Regions from separate parts of the Kitasatospora sp. NPDC127121 genome, predicted to be linked through region 2. Evidence: riboswitches for the same ligand, from Rfam matches in the RefSeq annotation. Region 2 holds a riboswitch; each other region holds the start of a gene.

Region 1 (5,555 bases), on a different contig from region 2:
TACGGTCGCCACGAACTCCGCGAAGCCGCCGTCGAAACGGTCGAGCGCACCGTCGTCGACGCCACCGAAGTCGCAGAAGACGGCCACCGGCCACTGCTCCGGGTCCGGGCCGTCGGTCAGCCAGCAGCAGTAGTTGTGGTTGCTGTTCATGCCCCAGGGCAGCAGCCCGCCCGGGTCCGGGAACACAGGGGTGCGCTCCTGGTCCCAGAACTCGTCCTCGCCCTCGACCTGCCCCCGGAACTCGGTGTCGCTCTCGAAACGCCACCCCGCCAGGCCGCCCGGCGAACCGACTCCGTGGGAGCGCTCCGTCGGCGACCGCACACCCCACTCGCCGTTCAGGTTCACCGCACCGTACAGATCGACGAACGCCCGGTAGTCCGACGGCAGTTGGACCCCGAGCTCGGCCGGTGCCAGCTCCCACGGCACCCGCGCCGGGGTGTACACCGGCTCGCCCATGATCGCCCGCAGTCGGTCCCATGCCTCGGTCATTACCTGACCCCTCTCCGGCCGCCCGTCGTCAGAAGCTGCACTTTAGGCGACGGCTCCGACAAGCCACTGACCCGACCGGAAGACCGCCGGCTGACGGGCCCCGCTCGATCTCAACGGTTCGAAGCTCGTCCCCGGCGTCCAGGACGACCGGGACCTTCGGATCAGTTGCCGTAGCGGAGCGAGACGGTGTCGCCGAGGTGGACGGTGGTGGCCCGGGTGGCGGTGGTGGCGGTGGCGCCGTCCAGGCTGACCTTCCAGGTGGAGGAGCCGCTGTTGGCGGTGCCGTTGATCGCGGTGACGGCGCCGGTGCCGGAGGACGGGGTGACGGCGGTGACGCAGCCGGCGGGGGTCGCGGATGCGGCGGAGTCGAGGACGTCGCCGAGGGTCGCGGTGGTGCCGGTCGGGGTGAGGGTGACGGCGCAGACCTTGAGCGCGCCGGTGCCGTCGTCGATGACCAGCGCGAGCTTGGCGGCGGTGCCGGGGACGAAGGTGGTGGCGGCGGCCCAGGCGGGCTCGCCGGCGGTGGTCGGGGCCGGCGGGGTGGCGGTGAAGCCGGCGCCGGCGACGGCGCGCAGGCCGTCGACGGAGGCGTAGGGGGAGGGGGTGGTGTCGGTGGGCAGGTACTTGAAGCCGCCGCCGGGCTTGAACTGCTGGGCGATCAGGAAGTCGACGGGGCTCTTGCCGGTGCCGCTGGTGAAGTCGGCGCCCTGGGGGTTGATGCCGCAGGCGTTGAGGCCGGAGACGGCCCAGCCGTTGGAGTCGGTGTTGACGCCGAACATGGCGTTGAAGGCGCCGGAGGCGGTGAGCTTGCCCTTGAGGAAGTTCTTGGCGGCGACGATCGCCGGGTCGGTGGCGGGGACGCCCCCGGTGCAGAGCGAGGCCATGGCGGCACCGGTCATGTCGATGTCGCTGCCCTGGGCGAGGGCGTTCGGGTCGCCCGCGGCCTTGCTGAAGTTCCAGCCGCCGTCGTTGTGCTGGTTGGCGCGCACCGCCGTGACGGAGGCGTCGAGCAGCGGCTGCGGGACGCGGGGGCTGCCGGCCTGGGTCTTGGCGCCCGCGAGGGCGAGGAGGCCGAAGACGGTGCCGTTGAAGTTGGCGGACGGGCCGTAGTAGCCGGGTTCGGCGGTCTGCCAGTAGGCGGCGAGGTCGGCGACGAGGTTGCGGCCCGGGCCGACCCGGGCGGGGTCGATGCCGGCGGCGTAGGCGTTGAGGATGCCGCGCTCGTAGTCCGTGACGACCGGCGAGGCGCTCGGCCAGCCGGGGGCGGCGAGCTGGTTGCGGTACACCAGGCGGGCGTTCTTGGTGGGGTCGCCGCCGGGGGTGACGTCGGCGGCGGCCGTGCCGGCGGCCGCGAGTGCGCTGAACGCCCACTCGTTGGAGAGCCCGCCGCCGGTGACGTAGCTGCCGTCGGCGGCCTGGAGCGACTTCAGGTAGGTGACGCCGGTGCTCTTCGAGGTGGCTATCTGGGTCGGGCTGGCCGTCGCGTGGGCGGGGACGGCGGAGAGCAGGAGTGCGCCGGCCGTCAGGGCGACGGTGATGGCGGAGGCGGCGGAGGCGGCGCGGGAGGGGGTGGTCCGAGAGGGGGTGGTCCGCGAGGGGGCGAGGAGGGACACGGGACAGGCTCCTTGGGGTGGCGGGCGCCGACCCTGCCCCGGAGTTCCGGCGTCCGTTGGAGGGCGCGCGACTGCCGGAGCGGTCGCCGCCCGGATCGCGTGGGCCGGCTTTCGCCATGGTGCGTGGCCGGGCGGGCATTCGGGCTCAGGGCGGCACGATGGCCACCCCACACCGCTGCGCGTCAGCCCCGGATTCGCACCGGGTTCCCCCGCTCGGCCACCGCGGACGCTACCGCACGGCGCACCGGCCGACGAGGTGATGTGATCGATATGACGACCCGTTGACTCCCGTTCGACCGCCGTGGTCTGATGAACCGATTTTTTGCCCTCGGCATTCAGGGGAAGCCGGTCCAACTCCGGCGCTGACCCGCAACCGTGGACCCACCTGTGGTGGGTGAGCCGGAATGCCTGGACCGGGGGCCTGTTCACAGAGCACTTGCGTCGTCGCGGACTACGACGCGGTCCGGACGGTCCCTGCCCAGGAGACCGTCGGCTGCGCCGTTGCGTCCTGCGTCGACCGACCAGGGAGTCGTCGTGAGGGTCAGCAGCAGTCGCACACGTCACAGGAACCGGGACCTCGCGTCCGTGGTGGTCGCCGGTGCTGTCGCGGTCGCCGCCTGCGGAAGCGTCCTGTTCGGGCGCCCCGGCACCGCGGCCGCCGACCCGATCGAGCAGTGCACGGCGACGACGGGCGCGATCGTCGCCGTCGACTTCACCCACTGGGGCGGCGGCGTCGTCCGGGGCTGCGACGCCCACCCCACGACCGGGATGAACCTGCTGCGCGCCGCCGGCTTCACCACCGCCGGAACCGAGCACGACGGGCCCGCCTTCATCTGCCGACTCGGAACCGGGACCTTCAACAGCGGCACCCAGTACCCGACGCCGGCCGAGGAACCCTGCGTCAACACCCCGCAGGCCACCGCGTACTGGTCGTACTGGATCGCCGAACCCGGCCAACAGGCCTGGTCCTACAGCCGGTTCGGCGCCGGGACGCAGAAGCCCAAGCCCGGCGAGGTCGAGGCCTGGGTGTACGGCGGCACCGACATCGGCGGTACCAGCGGGGCACCGGGCTTCACCCCGGACTCCGTGAGAGCGAAGAGCGGCGGTTCGTCGGCTTCGCCGTCCGCCTCGCCATCCGCCTCGCCGTCGCCCTCGGCGACCCCGACACCGACCGGGCCGTCCACCGCCGGTGACCCGGCGGCCGCTGTGGCCTGGCTGGCCCGCCAACTCGTCGGCGGCGACCACATGGAGAACTGGGCCGTCGAGGGGCCGGACTACCCCCGGACCGCCCTCACCGCCATCGCCCTCGCCGCCGCCGGCACGCAGGACCCGGCGCTGCGCAGGACGACCGCCTTCCTCGCCGCCCACACCGACGCCTTCCTGTACCCCGACGGACCGGCCGGCCGGCCCGATGCGAGGGCCGCCGCACTGCTGGCCCTCGTCGCCGAGAGCACCGGCGGCGATCCCCGGGCCTTCGGCGGCCGGGACCTGATCGCCGCGCTCACCGGCCACGTCTGCACGGCGGCGGGGGAGAACGGCAAGTGCACCGCCGCCGGGGACTTCCTCGGCGCGGCCTCGCCCTGGGTCCAGTCCCTCGGCGTCATCGCCCTCCAACGCGCCGGCGTCACGCCACCCGCCCCGGCGCTCGCCCGCTTCACGGCGCTCCAGTGCGCCGACGGCGGGGTGGCCGGATCGATGATCGTCGCCGGCGAGCACTGCGAGTCCGACCCGCTCACCACCGGCCTCGCAGTCCTCGCCCTGCGTACGGCCCCCGGGTACGAGACGGCGGCGAAGAAGGCTTCGGACCAGCTCGCGGCCGGACAGCAGGCCGACGGATCCCTGCTCCCGTACCTCGGCGCCCCCGGCGACACCATCAGCACCGCGAGCGCGGCCCAGGCGTTCAAGGCCACCGGACAGGACACCCGCCGGGCCGCCGCCACGGCCTGGCTCGCCGCCCGGCAGGGTACGGACGGCGGCTTCGGCCCCGACGCGTCGACCACCGACCCGGACCCGGCCGCCACCGAGCAGGCGATCCTGGCCCTGACCGGCACCGACCTCACCAGCGTTCGGCACAACCCGGACGCCGGCACGCCGCCGACGACGCCCGCCACCACGAAGCCTGCCGGAAGAACCCCCGACGCCGCCAAGGGCAGCGTCTACCTCACCGACCCGTCCCGCCTGATCAACGGCCGCTACTACGAGGGCTTCCCGGCCTTCGCCGACTTCGGCCTCACCATCGACGGCGCCTACGCCCTCGCGGCCACCGGCACCGACGACGCCGCGCTGCGCAGGATCGTCGACTTCCTGGACCAGCCGGGCAAGGACGCCAGTGAGCGCACCGTCAACGACTGGACCGGCATCGGCACCGAGTACGCAGGCGGCGGCTCGATCGGAAAGGAGGCGCTGCTCGCCGAGGCGGTCGGCCGCAACCCGCGCGCCTTCGGCGGCCACGACCTGATCGCCGCCCTGGCCGCCCTCGTGTGCACCAAGGCCGACCAGAGCACCGGCTGCGCGGCGCCCGGCAACTACACCTACGCCACCTCGGTGTTCTCCCAGGCGCTCGGCATCATGGCCCAGCTCCGGGCCGGGGACTCGACGAACGCCGCTCCCGCGATCGCCTACCTGAAGGGCCTCCAACACCAGGACGGCTCCTGGCCCAGCCTGATCCCCGCCACCGGGGACTCCGACGTGGACAGCACGGCGATGGCCGTCATGGCCCTCGCCCTCGTGCCGGGGGACGAGGCCGCGCGGGCCGTCGACCAGGGCCTCGGCTGGCTCGCCGCGCGGCAGTTGCCCGACGGCGGCTTCCCGGGAGCGGCCGGCGACTCGACCAACTCGGCCGCGCTCGCCATCCAGGGCATGACGCTGCGCCAGGCCTCGTACGGCGCCCAGATCGCCAAGGCGCGCGACTTCCTGGCGGGTCAGCAGAACGGCGACGGCGGGTTCAACGTCGCCTCCGCCGGGCAGCCGGGATCGGACGTCCGCGCGTCCACGCAGGTGCTCGGCGGTGCCACCGGGATCTCGTTCGGCACGCTGTTCCGGGACCTCGGGGGAACGTCGACGCCGACGCCGACTCCGACTTCCACCGGGACGGCGACCCCGACGGGTACGCCGACCGGCACGCCGACGGGCACGCCCACTGGTACTCCCACGGGCACGCCGACCGATACCCCGACCGGCACGCCCACGAACACGTCCACGAACACGCCCACGGGCACGCCGAGCCCGACGGGCTCTCCCGCCACGGCTGGTCCCTCGGACACCGCCGTTCCCTCGACCGGCGACGGTTCGGCCACCTGGTCGGCCGGTGGCGTCGACGCTCCGGCCGGTGGCGGTGGCGGTGGCGGTGGCGCACCCGTCGCCGTCGCCCCCGCCGGTGGCGTGCCGGCGCAGACCGGTTCCGGCAGCCTGGCCGGGACCGGAACCCAGGCCCTGACGCTGACGGCGGGCGCG
Region 2 (5,555 bases):
GATCTGGGACACCCTCACCTCCTGGGTGACGCGCTGTGCTTCCGGGCCGGTGGCCGCGGCACTGTCTGTTGCTTGGCTCAACTGCTTCGCCCCAACTGTCCAGAGGGGTGGTGCGGTACGTACCGGTCATACCCTTCGCGGGACGACCGGACGCCGCGTATCCGCCTGAGACCTTACCGCCTTCCGCACGCCGGCCGGGGCTCGGGAGTCACTCATGGTAAGCCATCGCGACGCAGGGTGGCAGGGGTTCGGACGGTCCGTTCAGTGACCGCCGCCGGCGGCGGCGAGCGCCTCGCCGGTGAGCCGGTAGACGGTCCAGCCGTCCATCGGCACCGCGCCGAGGGACTTGTAGAAGTCGATCGAGGGCGTGTTCCAGTCGAGCACCGACCACTCCACCCGCGCGTAGCCGCGCTCGACGGCGATCCGCGCCAGTTCCAGCAGCAGCGCCTTGCCGTGGCCGCCGCCGCGGGACTGCGGGCGGACGTACAGGTCCTCCAGGTAGATCCCGTGGGTGCCGCGCCAGGTCGAGAAGTTGAGGAACCAGACCGCGAAGCCGACCGGCTCGCCGGTGGCGTCGTCCTCGGCGATCAGGCCGAACAGCGCCGGGTTGGCGCCGAACAGGGCGTCGCGCAGCTGCTCCTCGGTGGCCACGGCCTCCTGCGGGGCCTTCTCGTACTCCGCGAGCTCGCGGATCAGGGCGAGGATGACGGGAACGTCGGTCACGACGGCGGTGCGGATCATGCCGCGAGCCTACTGCGCGCCCCCGCCCGCGGCCCAGGCCCTGATCGGGGCCCGGGCCGGGGGCGGGCGGGTCAGCGGGCCGGGACGGTGCGCAGGTAGTCGGCCAGCGCGGCGATCGCGGCCGGGTTGCGCGGGCTCTCCACCAGGTCGACGTAGTCCAGGACGAAGATCCGGTCGTTCCTGACCGCCGAGACGCCGGCCAGCGGCGGGAAGGACTTCAGGAAGGCGCGCTTGGCGTCGGCGCCGGTCTCGCCGTAGTTGTTGATCAGGATCACCTCGGGGTCGCGCTGCACCACGCTCTCCCAGCCGACGGTGACCCAGGTGTCCGCGAGGTCGCCCATCACGTTGGCCCCGCCGGCCTTGGCGATGATCTCGTCGGCCGCGGCGAACTTCCCGGCGGTGTACGGCTTGTCCTGCCCGCTGTCGTACAGGAACACGGACGGCCGGCGCTCGGGCTGCGGGGCGGCGGCGACCTGCGCCTTGAAACCGGCGACCAGCTTGTCCGCCCGGTCGCGGACGTCGAAGATCTCGCCGAGGTTGGCCAGGTCGGTGTAGAGCGCGTCCAGCGGGGACATCACACCGCGCTCGGTGCCCTTGCCGCTGCGGCAGGACTCGCTGAGCACGTACGAGGCGATGCCGAGGTCCCCCAGCGCCTGCGGGGTGAAGCCGCGGCCCTCGTCGAAGCCGTAGTGCCAGCCGGCGAAGACCAGGTCGGCCTTGGCGCCCAGCACGATCTCCTTGGTGATCTCCTTCTTGGAGAGCCACGCGGTCTGCTGGTAGCCGTCCTTCCAGGCGACCTGGTCGACCCGGCCCTTGTCGTCGGGCATCACGTAGCCGGCCATCCGGTCGGCCAGGCCGAGGGCGAGCATCAGCTCGGTGATGCCGACGTCGTTGGTCACCGTCCGGGCGGGCTTCTGCGGGAAGGTGAGCTTGGCGCCGCAGTTCTCCACGGTCACCGGGTAGTGGGCGGAGGCGGCGGGGGCGTCGCCGCTCGGGGCGATCTCGGCGCCGCAGGCGGTGAGCCCGAGGGTGAGCAGGGCGGTGATGGCAACGGCCTTGGTGCGCACGGGGATTCCTTCGGGGGGTGGGTCAGATCCGGTCGAAGAGCAGTTGGACGGCGCCGGTCACCGGGTGCCGGACGGGGGTGGCCCGGACGCCGAACACCTCGGCCAGCAGGGCGGGTCGGAGCACCTCGGCGGGCGGCCCCGAGGCGACGATCCGGCCGGCTTGCAGCACGTACAGCAGGTCGCAGTGGCCGGCCGCCAGGTTGAGGTCGTGCAGCGCGGTGAGCACCGTCGGGCCGGCCTCCCGGACCAGCGCCAGCACGTCCAACTGGTGGGCGATGTCCAGGTGGTTGGTGGGTTCGTCCAGCACCAGCAGCCGGGGCTCCTGGACCAGCGCGCGGGCGATCAGCACCCGCTGCTTCTCGCCGCCGGACAGGCTCAGGAAGCCCCGCCCGGCCAACTGCTCGGCGCCGACCTTGCGCAGCGCCTCGGTGCAGCGGGCGTGGTCGTCCGCGCCCGGGCCGCCCAGGCCGCGCCGGTGCGGCAGCCGGCCCATGGCGATCACCTCGGCCACCGTGAAGTCGAACTCGGCGGAGTGCTCCTGGGGGAGTGCGGCCACCCGCCGGGCGGCCTCGCGCGCGGTCAGCGCGTGCAGGTCCGTGCCGTCCAGCAGGACGGCCCCGGCGGCCGGCCGCAGCGCCCGGTAGACGCAGCGCAGCAGCGTCGACTTGCCGCTGCCGTTCGGTCCGATCAGTCCGACCACCTGCCCGGCGGCGGCGTCCAGGGCGACGTCGTGGACCAGCCGGGCACCGGCCAGCTCGACCGAGACGGAGTCCAGGGCGAGATCCATCAGCGGCCTCCGAAGGAATAGCCGCGACGGCGCATCAGCAGCAGGAAACAGGGCACCCCGAGCACCGCGGTGACCACCCCGACCGGCAGTTCGGCGGGCGCCAGCAGGGTGCGCGAGACGATGTCCACCCAGACCAGCAGCAGCGCCCCGGCGAGCGGCGCGACCAGCAGCACCCGGCGGTGCCCGGCGCCGACCAGCATCCGGGCCAGGTGCGGCACCATCAGCCCGACGAAGCCGATCGCCCCGCTGACGGCCACCACTGTGCCGGTGACGGCGGCGGTCACCACGAACAGCTCGCGGCGCAGCCGGTCCGGGTCCACGCCCAGCGAGGCGGCCGTCTCGTCGCCCATGGCGAGCGCGTCCAGCCGGCCGGCGGCGCAGGCCAGGTACGCCAGGCCGGCCAGCACGGTGGCGGCGGCGATCGGCACGGAGCCCCAGGTGGCGCCGCCGAGGCTGCCGAGCAGCCACATCATGGCGTCCCGGGCGGCCTCGCCGCGGGCGGCCGCGAAGACCATCAGCGCGGTGGCGGCGGAGAAGCCGTAGGAGAGCGCGGTGCCGGTGAGCACCAGCCGCAGCGGGGTGAGCCCGTAGGCCGTCCGCGCCGCGAGGTAGACCAGCACCATGGCGACCAGCGCGGAGCCGAACGCGGAGGCCGAGATCGCCCACACCCCGAGCGAGGCGAAGGCGCCGAGCAGCAGCACCGCGTTGGCGCCGACGGCCGCGCCGGAGGAGATGCCGAGCACGAACGGGTCGGCCAGCGCGTTGCGCACCAGGGCCTGGACGGCGACCCCGGTGGCGGCCAGCCCGGCGCCGACCACGGCGGCCAGCACGGCGCGCGGCAGCCGGATCTCCCAGACGATCGCGTAGGCGGCGGCCTCCTCCGCCTCCAGCCGTCCGCCCGTCAGCCCGGCGGCCAGCAGCCGCAGGACGCGGGGCAGGCCGATCCCGGAGGCGCCCAGCGCCACGCCGCAGAGCAGCGAGAGCAGCAGGGCGGCGGCCAGGCCGACGGCGAGCGGGAGGGCGGGTATTCGGCGGGCGGGCGGGCTCGTTGCGCCACTGCCCGCGGCTGCGGTGCTGCTCACGGTGCGCCTTGCCTCGGGCCGCGGGTGCGCGGGGGCGGCACCGGTCGGGCGCGGGCCCGGGCGCCATCCCCTCGCAGTCCACGGCGAGTTGTCGGGAGTTCAGCGGCCGGGGGCGATCGGGCTGGCACGGCCCCGAAGGCCGTGCTCACCGTTGCGGGTCAGCGCCGGATTCACACCGGACTTCCCCCTCGGACGCCCTGGCAGCATAACAGCCACTCAGGCTAGGCAACCCTTACCGGGCTCGGGTGGGGCGTGAACGCACGACCGCCCCCGTCCGGGCTCGCGGACGGGGGCGGTCGGGTGGCGACGCGTCAGGCTCAGGCCTGCTTGGTCTCCCAGAAGATCTTGTCGACCTCGGCGATCAGGTCCAGCAGGGCCTGGCCGGTGGCGGGGTCGGTGGACGCCTTGGCGGCCGAGGCGGCCTTCAGGGTGTCGTTGATCAGCTGGTGCAGCTGCGGGTACTTCTCGAAGTGCGGGGCCTTGAAGTAGTCGCTCCACAGCACCGAGATGTGGTGCTTGACGGCCTCGGCACGCTGCTCCTTGATGATCAGGGCGCGGGTGCGGAAAGCCGGGTCCTCGTTGGCCTGGTACTTCTCCTGGGTGCCCTTGACCGACTCGGCCTCGATCCGGGCCTGCGCCGGGTCGTACACGCCGCAGGGCAGGTCACAGTGGGCGTGGGCGGTGGCGCGCGGTGCAAACAGACGAGAGAACATGGGAGTCCTTCCTTAGATCGTCTTCCCGCGCCCGAGATTACCCTTCCGCCCCCGGGGTTTCGCGATCGGGCGGTGGGCCTAGGGCAAAAGGCGGACCCGGAACCGGGGTAATCCGGACATCGAACGGATCGAACGGGGTGACGGTCCGTACGGCAGACTGGGACCGGGCGGTCCGGGAGGAGGAGTCGTGGCGCGGAGCACGGAACCAGCGGGCACGGAACCAGCGGGCACGGAACCGGCGGGCACGGAACCCCGGGGGCGGGGCGGCGGCGCGGTGCCGTTCGGGCTGGTCGACGTGGCGGGCCCGTCGATGGTCCCGACCCTGCGCGAGGGCGACCAGTTGCTGGTGCGCTACGGCGCGCCGATCCGGCCCGGCGCGGTGGTGCTCTTCCGGCACCCCTTCCAGCAGGACCTGCTGGTGGTGAAGCGGGCCGCCGAGCGGCGTCCGAGGGGCTGGTGGCTGCTGTCCGACAACCGGCCGGTGGACAGCGACAGCCGAAGCTACGGCCCGGTCCCGGACGAACTGGTGCTCGGCCGGGTGCTGCTGAGGCTGCGCCCGCGCCCGGCCTGGCTGGCGCCGGGGCGGCGGCTGGAGCGGCTGCTGCTGAGCACCCGGCTGGCCCGGGTGCCGGGCCTGGCCCGCCGCCTGGGCGTCTGGGCGGAGCAGCTCTGACCCCCTGGGCCCTGCCGGGGACCTAGCCGGCGGCGCCGAGTGCCGTGGCCTCGGCCTCCTGGCGCTTGCGGGCCCGGTACGCGGCGACGTTGGCGCGGGTCGCGCAGCGGTCCGAGCAGTAGCGGCGGGAGCGGTTGGTCGAGGTGTCCAGGTAGGCGTTGCGGCAGGGCGCGGCCTGGCAGATGCCGAGCCGGTCGGCGCCCAGCTCGGTCAGGTGGACGGCCAGGCCCATGCAGGCGACCGCGCTGAAGTGCGCGGTGGCGGTCGGCGAGTTGTCGGCCAGGTGCAGGTGCCAGCGCGGCCGGCCGGCGTCGTCCAGGTAGTCGTGCCCGGAGACCAGCGGGCTGACCGGGTACTCCATCAGCAGGCTGTTCAGCAGGTCGACGCCCCGGATCTCGTCGCCCTCGGCGGCGGCCTCGAAGACCCCGCGCAGCCTGGTCCGCACCGCCCGCAGCCGGGGCAGGTCGGACTCGTCGGCCTGTGCGGCGGCCC
Region 3 (5,555 bases), on a different contig from region 2:
GTCGGGGGCCGCCGCGCCGCCGCCGGTGCCGCCCGTTCCGGCCCCTGTTCCCGCCGCTGCGCCGCCGGCTCCGGCCGCTCCGGTGCCGCTCGTTCCGGTGCCGCCTGCTCCCGTGCCGCCCGCTCCGGCTCCTGTCTCCGCGCCCGCTCCGGCCGCACCCGCGCCCGCGCCCAGTGCGCCGGTCCCCGTCGGGGCCACCGGGCACTTCGTGCTGCCCTCCGGCGCGCCCGTGCAACTCCCCGCCCACCCGCCGCAGCGGCACGCGCCCGCCAGTCCGATCGCCGTCCTGCTGATCGGCCCGGCCGGGGCGGGCAAGACCACCGTCGCCCGGTACTGGGCCGAGCGCCGGCCCAGCCCGACCGCGCACATCAGCCTGGACGACGTCCGCGAGTGGGTGCAGTCCGGCTTCGCCAACCCGCAGTCCGGCTGGAACAACGCCTCCGAGGCGCAGTACCGGCTGGCCCGCCGCACCTGCGGCTTCGCCTGCCGCAACTACCTCGCCAACGGCATCTCCTGCATCATCGACGACGCCGTCTTCCCGGACCGCCCGGCCATCGGCCTCGGCGGCTGGAAGCGGCACATCGGCCCCGGCATGATCCCGGTCGTGCTGCTGCCCAGCCTGGACTCCGTGCTGCACCGCAACGCCCGGCGCGGCGGTACCCGGCGGCTCGGTGACGAGGAGGTGGCGCGGATCCACGGCCGGATGGCCGGCTGGTACAACTCCGGGCTGCCGATCATCGACAACTCGTACCTGGACGTGGCCGGCACCGCCGCCGAGCTGGACCGCGTCATCCTGGCCCGGCTGATGGGCATGCCGGTCCGCTGACCTGCGACGATCCGGCGCTGTCGGTGCCGACTGCGATGATGTGCGGGTCCTGTCGAACCACCCCGGGGGAGCTGACGCCCGTGCCGGAAGGCCACATCATCCACCGCCTCGCCGCCGAGAACCGGAAGGCCTTCGGCGGCCGCCCGGTCGAGGTGTCCAGCCCGCAGGGCCGGTTCGCCGACGAGGCCAAGGCCATCGACGGGCAGCTGCTCACCGCGGCCGAAGCCGTCGGCAAGCACCTGTTCCTCGGCTTCGAGGAGGGCGGCTGGGTGCACGTCCACCTCGGCCTCTACGGCGGCTTCGCCTTCGGCACCGGGCCCGCGCCCGAGCCGGTCGGCCTGGTCCGGCTGCGGCTGGCCAACGACGACGGCTACGCCGACCTGCGCGGCCCCAACACCTGCGCGCTGGTCACCGGCGCGGAGAAGGCCGCCGTCGCCGCCCGGCTGGGCCCCGACCCGCTGCGCGCCGACGCCGATCCGCAGGCCGCCTGGCGCCGGATATCGGCGAGCCGTACGACCGTCGCCGCGCTGCTGATGGACCAGAAGGTGCTGGCCGGGGTGGGCAACGTCTACCGGGCCGAGGTGCTGTTCCGCCACGGGATCAACCCGCACCGCGCCGGCCGCGACCTCACCCGGGGCGAGTGGGACGCGATCTGGGCCGACCTGGTCGCCCTGATGCACGAGGGCGTCGGCGCGGGCCGGATCGACACCGTCCGGCCCGAGCACACCCCCGAGGCGATGGGCCGCCCGCCGCGCGTCGACGACCACGGCGGCGAGGTGTACGTCTACCGGCGGGCCGCGATGCCCTGCCTGGTCTGCGGCACCGACGTCCGGGCGGAGCAGCACGCCGCGCGCAACCTCTTCTGGTGCCCCACCTGCCAGGCGGCCTGACCGGGTCCGCGGTTGCTCCGGCCGGCCCCCCGGCGTGTCCTCCGGGGGGCCGGTCAGCCGACGGCCGCGGTGGGCTCGTGGTGTTCGGCGGCGGCGCACGCGTCGAGGAGGGGGCGCATGGCCTCGTCCACGAGCCGGTAGCGCACGACCCGCCCGTCCTTGTCCCCGGTGACCACGCCCGCGGTGCGGAGCAGTCGCAGGGCCTGGGACACGGCGGGGTCGCGCATGCCGGTGGCGACGGCGAGGTCGGAGACGGCGAGCGGGCCGGCCCGGTGGAGGGCGAGCAGGAGGGCGAGCCGCCCGGGGTCGGCGAGCAGGGAGAACCGCTCGGCCCAGGTGCGGACGTGCGCGGGGTCGCCGATCGCGGCGATGGCCTCGCAGACCCGGTGTCCGTCGATGGTGCGGTGGCCCGCGCGGTCGGCCGGTACGAGATGCATGCGCACATTGTTGCAGGAGGGGGCCTGTGATCCTGGACACCTGCGCAGGTGCGCAGCCTTGCAAGGGTGGGTCCTGGCCCCTACGGTGTTCCCCGCCGTGGTGCTCGGGAAGACCGGTGACGGATCCTCAGGGGTCCCAGTCCGGAGCGGCCCTCGCCACTGTGATCGGGCCATCGTGATCGTCGACGATGGAGAGACGTCCGTACCCACGACGCCACTGGGAGCCTCGCGCACCTGGGAAGGCGGGTACGGGACCCCCGTAAGCCAGGAGACCGGCCACGGCATCTCACGAAGTGTTTCCACGAGGTGCTGGAGCGTGACCCGAATGACCCTGCCCGAAACCGCCGCCGCCGAGGCGCCGGCGACACCGTCCGTGCTGCCCACGTTCCGCTGGAAGCGCGAGGACACCGTTCGCACGGCCGGGCTGATGGGGGTGATCCTGGCCATGCACGTGGTGGCGTTCGGGACGCTCATCTTCCTGGTCGCGCCCCACAACTACGCGGTCGGCACCCAGGTCTTCGGCGTGGGCCTGGGGATCACCGCGTACACCCTCGGCATGCGGCACGCCTTCGACGCCGACCACATCGCGGTGATCGACAACACCACCCGCAAACTGATGGCGGACGGCAAGCGGCCGGTCTCGGTCGGCTTCTGGTTCGCCCTCGGGCACTCCTCGATGGTGGTGCTGATGGCCGCCCTGGTGGCGGGCGGCGCGCAGCTGGCCAGCACGCTGATGGACGACGACTCGACCACCCACAAGTGGCTCGGGATGGTCGGCACGACGGCCTCCGGCGCGTTCCTCTACCTGATCGGCGCGCTCAACCTGGCCGCGCTGCTCGGCATCCTCAAGGTGTTCCGGGCGATGCGGGCCGGGTCGTACGACGAGGCGCAGCTGGAGGAGCACCTCAACTCGCGCGGCTTCATGGCCCGGGTGCTGAACCGGGCGACCCGCTCGATCACCCGGCCCGGGCAGATGTTCCCGGTGGGCATGGTGCTGGGGCTGGGCTTCGACACCGCGACCGAGGTCACCCTGATGGTGATGGCCGGGTCGGGCGCGGCGGCCGGGCTGCCCTGGTACGCGATCGTCTGCCTGCCGCTGCTGTTCGCGGCCGGGATGAGCCTGTTCGACACCCTGGACGGGACGTTCATGAACTTCGCGTACCAGTGGGCCTTCGCCAACCCGGTCCGGAAGGTCTACTACAACCTGACGATCACCGGGCTGTCGATCGCGGTGGCCTTCGTCATCGGCACCATCGAGCTGGTCGGCGTGCTGCACGAGAAGCTCGATCTGACCGACCCGGTCACCGGCTGGATCGCGGGCATCTCGCTGGACAACGTCGGCTACGCGATCGCCGGGCTGTTCGTGGTGGTCTGGGCCGCGGCGACCGCCAACTGTACGGGGGCGGGGGTGGATATGTGCTGGGCGGCCGCCGTGTTGGGCGGGCGGCGCGCGGCGCCGGCTGCCACCCGCGACGGCGCCTCCCCCGGGATCCCGGGGGAGGCGCCGTTTCGTCGCTGCGGGGCGGTACGGGTCGCTGCCGGTCGGCGTTTCGTCGGTGCGGGGTTCAGTTCGGGCGGGCGGGGTTCAGCGCTCTTCGCGGAAGTCGACGTGCCGGCGCGCGATCGGGTCGTACTTGCGCAGGACCATCCGGTCCGGGTCGTTGCGGCGGTTCTTGCGGGTCACGTACGTGTAGCCGGTGCCGGCGGTGGAGCGGAGCTTGATGACGGGGCGCAGTTCACTACGGGCCATGGGTGTCCTCCCGGGTTGGCGGGTTGGCGGGTTGGCGGGTTGGCGGGTTGGCGGGGCGTTCGGGGCCGGGGCGAAACCGTACACCGAAATGGAAGTCATTTTCATCTGGTGTAACGTGAGCTCCGTCCTGCCCATTCCCGGACGTCAGGGAGCACCCATGTCCGCCCGCTGCCAACTCACCGGCCGCAAGCCCGGATTCGGCAACGCGATCTCGCACTCGCACCGCCGCACCCGCCGCCGCTTCGACCCCAACATCCAGCACAAGCGCTACTGGCTGCCCGGCGAGGGCCGGTACGTCCGGCTCACCCTCAGCGCCAAGGGCATCCGCACCATCGACACGATCGGCATCGAGGCCGCCGTCGCCCGCATCCGCGCCCGAGGGGGGAAGGTCTGATGGCCAAGCAGAGCAAGATCGCCAGGAACGAGCAGCGCCGCGCCGTCGTGGCCCGGTACGCCGAGCGCCGCGCCGAGCTCAAGCGGATCATCGCCCACCCCGGCACCGCCCCCGCCGAACGCGCCGCCGCCCAGGCCGAACTCGCCCGCCAGCCCCGCGACGCCAGCGCCACCCGGATCCGCAACCGCGACGCCGTCGACGGCCGCCCCCGCGGCTACCTGCGGGCCTTCGGCCTCTCCCGGGTCAACCTCCGCGTCCACGCCCACGCCGGCCACCTGCCCGGCGTCCGCAAGGCCAGCTGGTGAGCGGCGTGGACGGGATCAAGCTGCCCGTGGTGGTCGTCGCAGGACTGCATGCCGCCGAACGCCGCGCCGCCGTCCGGGAGTTGGCCGCGGCCGCGGTGGACGCAGTGGTCCTCCACCATGACCTGCGGGAGGCCTCGCAGGGTGTCGTCCACCGTGAACTGCGCGACGCGGGAGGCGGGTTCGACGCCGCCGACGTCCCACTGGTGAACGACTGCCCCTGCTGCGCCCTGCGCGAAGACCTGCTGCCGCGACTGCTGCGGATCGCCGACGAAGGCCGGTACGGACTCGCGATCGTCGAACTGTGGGGCGGCAGCGACCCGCACCCGGCCGTCGAGGTGATCGCCGGGGGAGAGGCGGACGGCCGCCATCTGGAGGACGCCGTCGAACTCGCGGGCGTGGTCACGGCCGTCGACCCGGACCGGCTGATCGGCGAACTCTCCGTCTCCGACGACCTGGTGGACCACGGCGAGCACACCGCCCGCCAGGACCAGCGGACCCGCGCGGAGGCGCTCGCCCACCAGGTCGAGTACGCCACCACCCTCGCCGTCCCGCGCGCGACGGCGCACACGCCCGGGCTCGCGCTGCTCCGCCAGCTCCACCCCACCGCCCGGGTCGTCCGGCTCGGCACCGGCGCGCTCACCCGGGCCGCCCTCGGCGGCTTCGACGTCGCCGCCGCCCGCGACCGGGTCAACCCGGCGATCGCGCTGCTCCCGCAGGAGAGCGACGAGGCCGGCGTCACCACGCTGGTCTGGGAGCGCCGCCGCCCGCTGCACCCCGAGCGGCTGCACCGGGCGCTGGAGCTGCTCGTCCCCGCCGCCCAGCGCAGCCGCGGCCGCTTCTGGCTGGCCAACCGGCCCGACCTGATGCTCGCCTGGGACGCCGCCGGGGCCAACCTCGCCGTCGAGGAGTGCGGGCCCTGGCTCACCTCCCTGCCCGACGCCGCCTGGGAGCTG

Evidence for each region. Region 2 has a riboswitch for cobalamin ahead of ACFVHI_RS33280 (FecCD family ABC transporter permease). Riboswitches for the same ligand answer to the same signal wherever they lie in the genome.
Region 1: it holds a riboswitch for cobalamin, as region 2 does, so the genes downstream of both, ACFVHI_RS20990 (prenyltransferase/squalene oxidase repeat-containing protein) here and ACFVHI_RS33280 (FecCD family ABC transporter permease) in region 2, are expected to answer to the same signal.
Region 3: it holds a riboswitch for cobalamin, as region 2 does, so the genes downstream of both, ACFVHI_RS23580 (HoxN/HupN/NixA family nickel/cobalt transporter) here and ACFVHI_RS33280 (FecCD family ABC transporter permease) in region 2, are expected to answer to the same signal.

Annotation. Positions count from the first base shown of each region.
Region 1 covers NZ_JBHXTQ010000041.1:30,385-35,939, reverse strand. Annotated here, with positions in the region: gene ACFVHI_RS21000 (SMI1/KNR4 family protein) at 1-489, opposite strand, end outside; gene ACFVHI_RS20995 (hypothetical protein) at 651-2,027, opposite strand; cobalamin riboswitch at 2,236-2,312, opposite strand; cobalamin riboswitch at 2,390-2,533, shown strand; gene ACFVHI_RS20990 (prenyltransferase/squalene oxidase repeat-containing protein) at 2,637-5,555, shown strand, end outside.
Region 2 covers NZ_JBHXTQ010000101.1:8,963-14,517, reverse strand. Annotated here, with positions in the region: gene ACFVHI_RS33300 (hypothetical protein) at 1-12, opposite strand, end outside; gene ACFVHI_RS33295 (GNAT family N-acetyltransferase) at 262-741, opposite strand; gene ACFVHI_RS33290 (ABC transporter substrate-binding protein) at 813-1,814, opposite strand; gene ACFVHI_RS33285 (ABC transporter ATP-binding protein) at 1,831-2,595, opposite strand; gene ACFVHI_RS33280 (FecCD family ABC transporter permease) at 2,595-3,677, opposite strand; cobalamin riboswitch at 3,767-3,906, opposite strand; gene sodN (superoxide dismutase, Ni) at 3,995-4,390, opposite strand; gene sodX (nickel-type superoxide dismutase maturation protease) at 4,701-5,063, shown strand; gene ACFVHI_RS33265 (CGNR zinc finger domain-containing protein) at 5,086-5,555, opposite strand, start outside.
Region 3 covers NZ_JBHXTQ010000050.1:15,031-20,585, forward strand. Annotated here, with positions in the region: gene ACFVHI_RS23565 (AAA family ATPase) at 1-826, shown strand, start outside; gene ACFVHI_RS23570 (Fpg/Nei family DNA glycosylase) at 907-1,716, shown strand; gene ACFVHI_RS23575 (metalloregulator ArsR/SmtB family transcription factor) at 1,770-2,153, opposite strand; cobalamin riboswitch at 2,235-2,449, shown strand; partial or broken gene ACFVHI_RS23580 (HoxN/HupN/NixA family nickel/cobalt transporter) at 2,479-3,582, shown strand; gene rpmG (50S ribosomal protein L33) at 3,739-3,903, opposite strand; gene rpmB (50S ribosomal protein L28) at 4,061-4,297, shown strand; gene rpsN (30S ribosomal protein S14) at 4,297-4,602, shown strand; gene ACFVHI_RS23600 (CobW family GTP-binding protein) at 4,608-5,555, shown strand, end outside.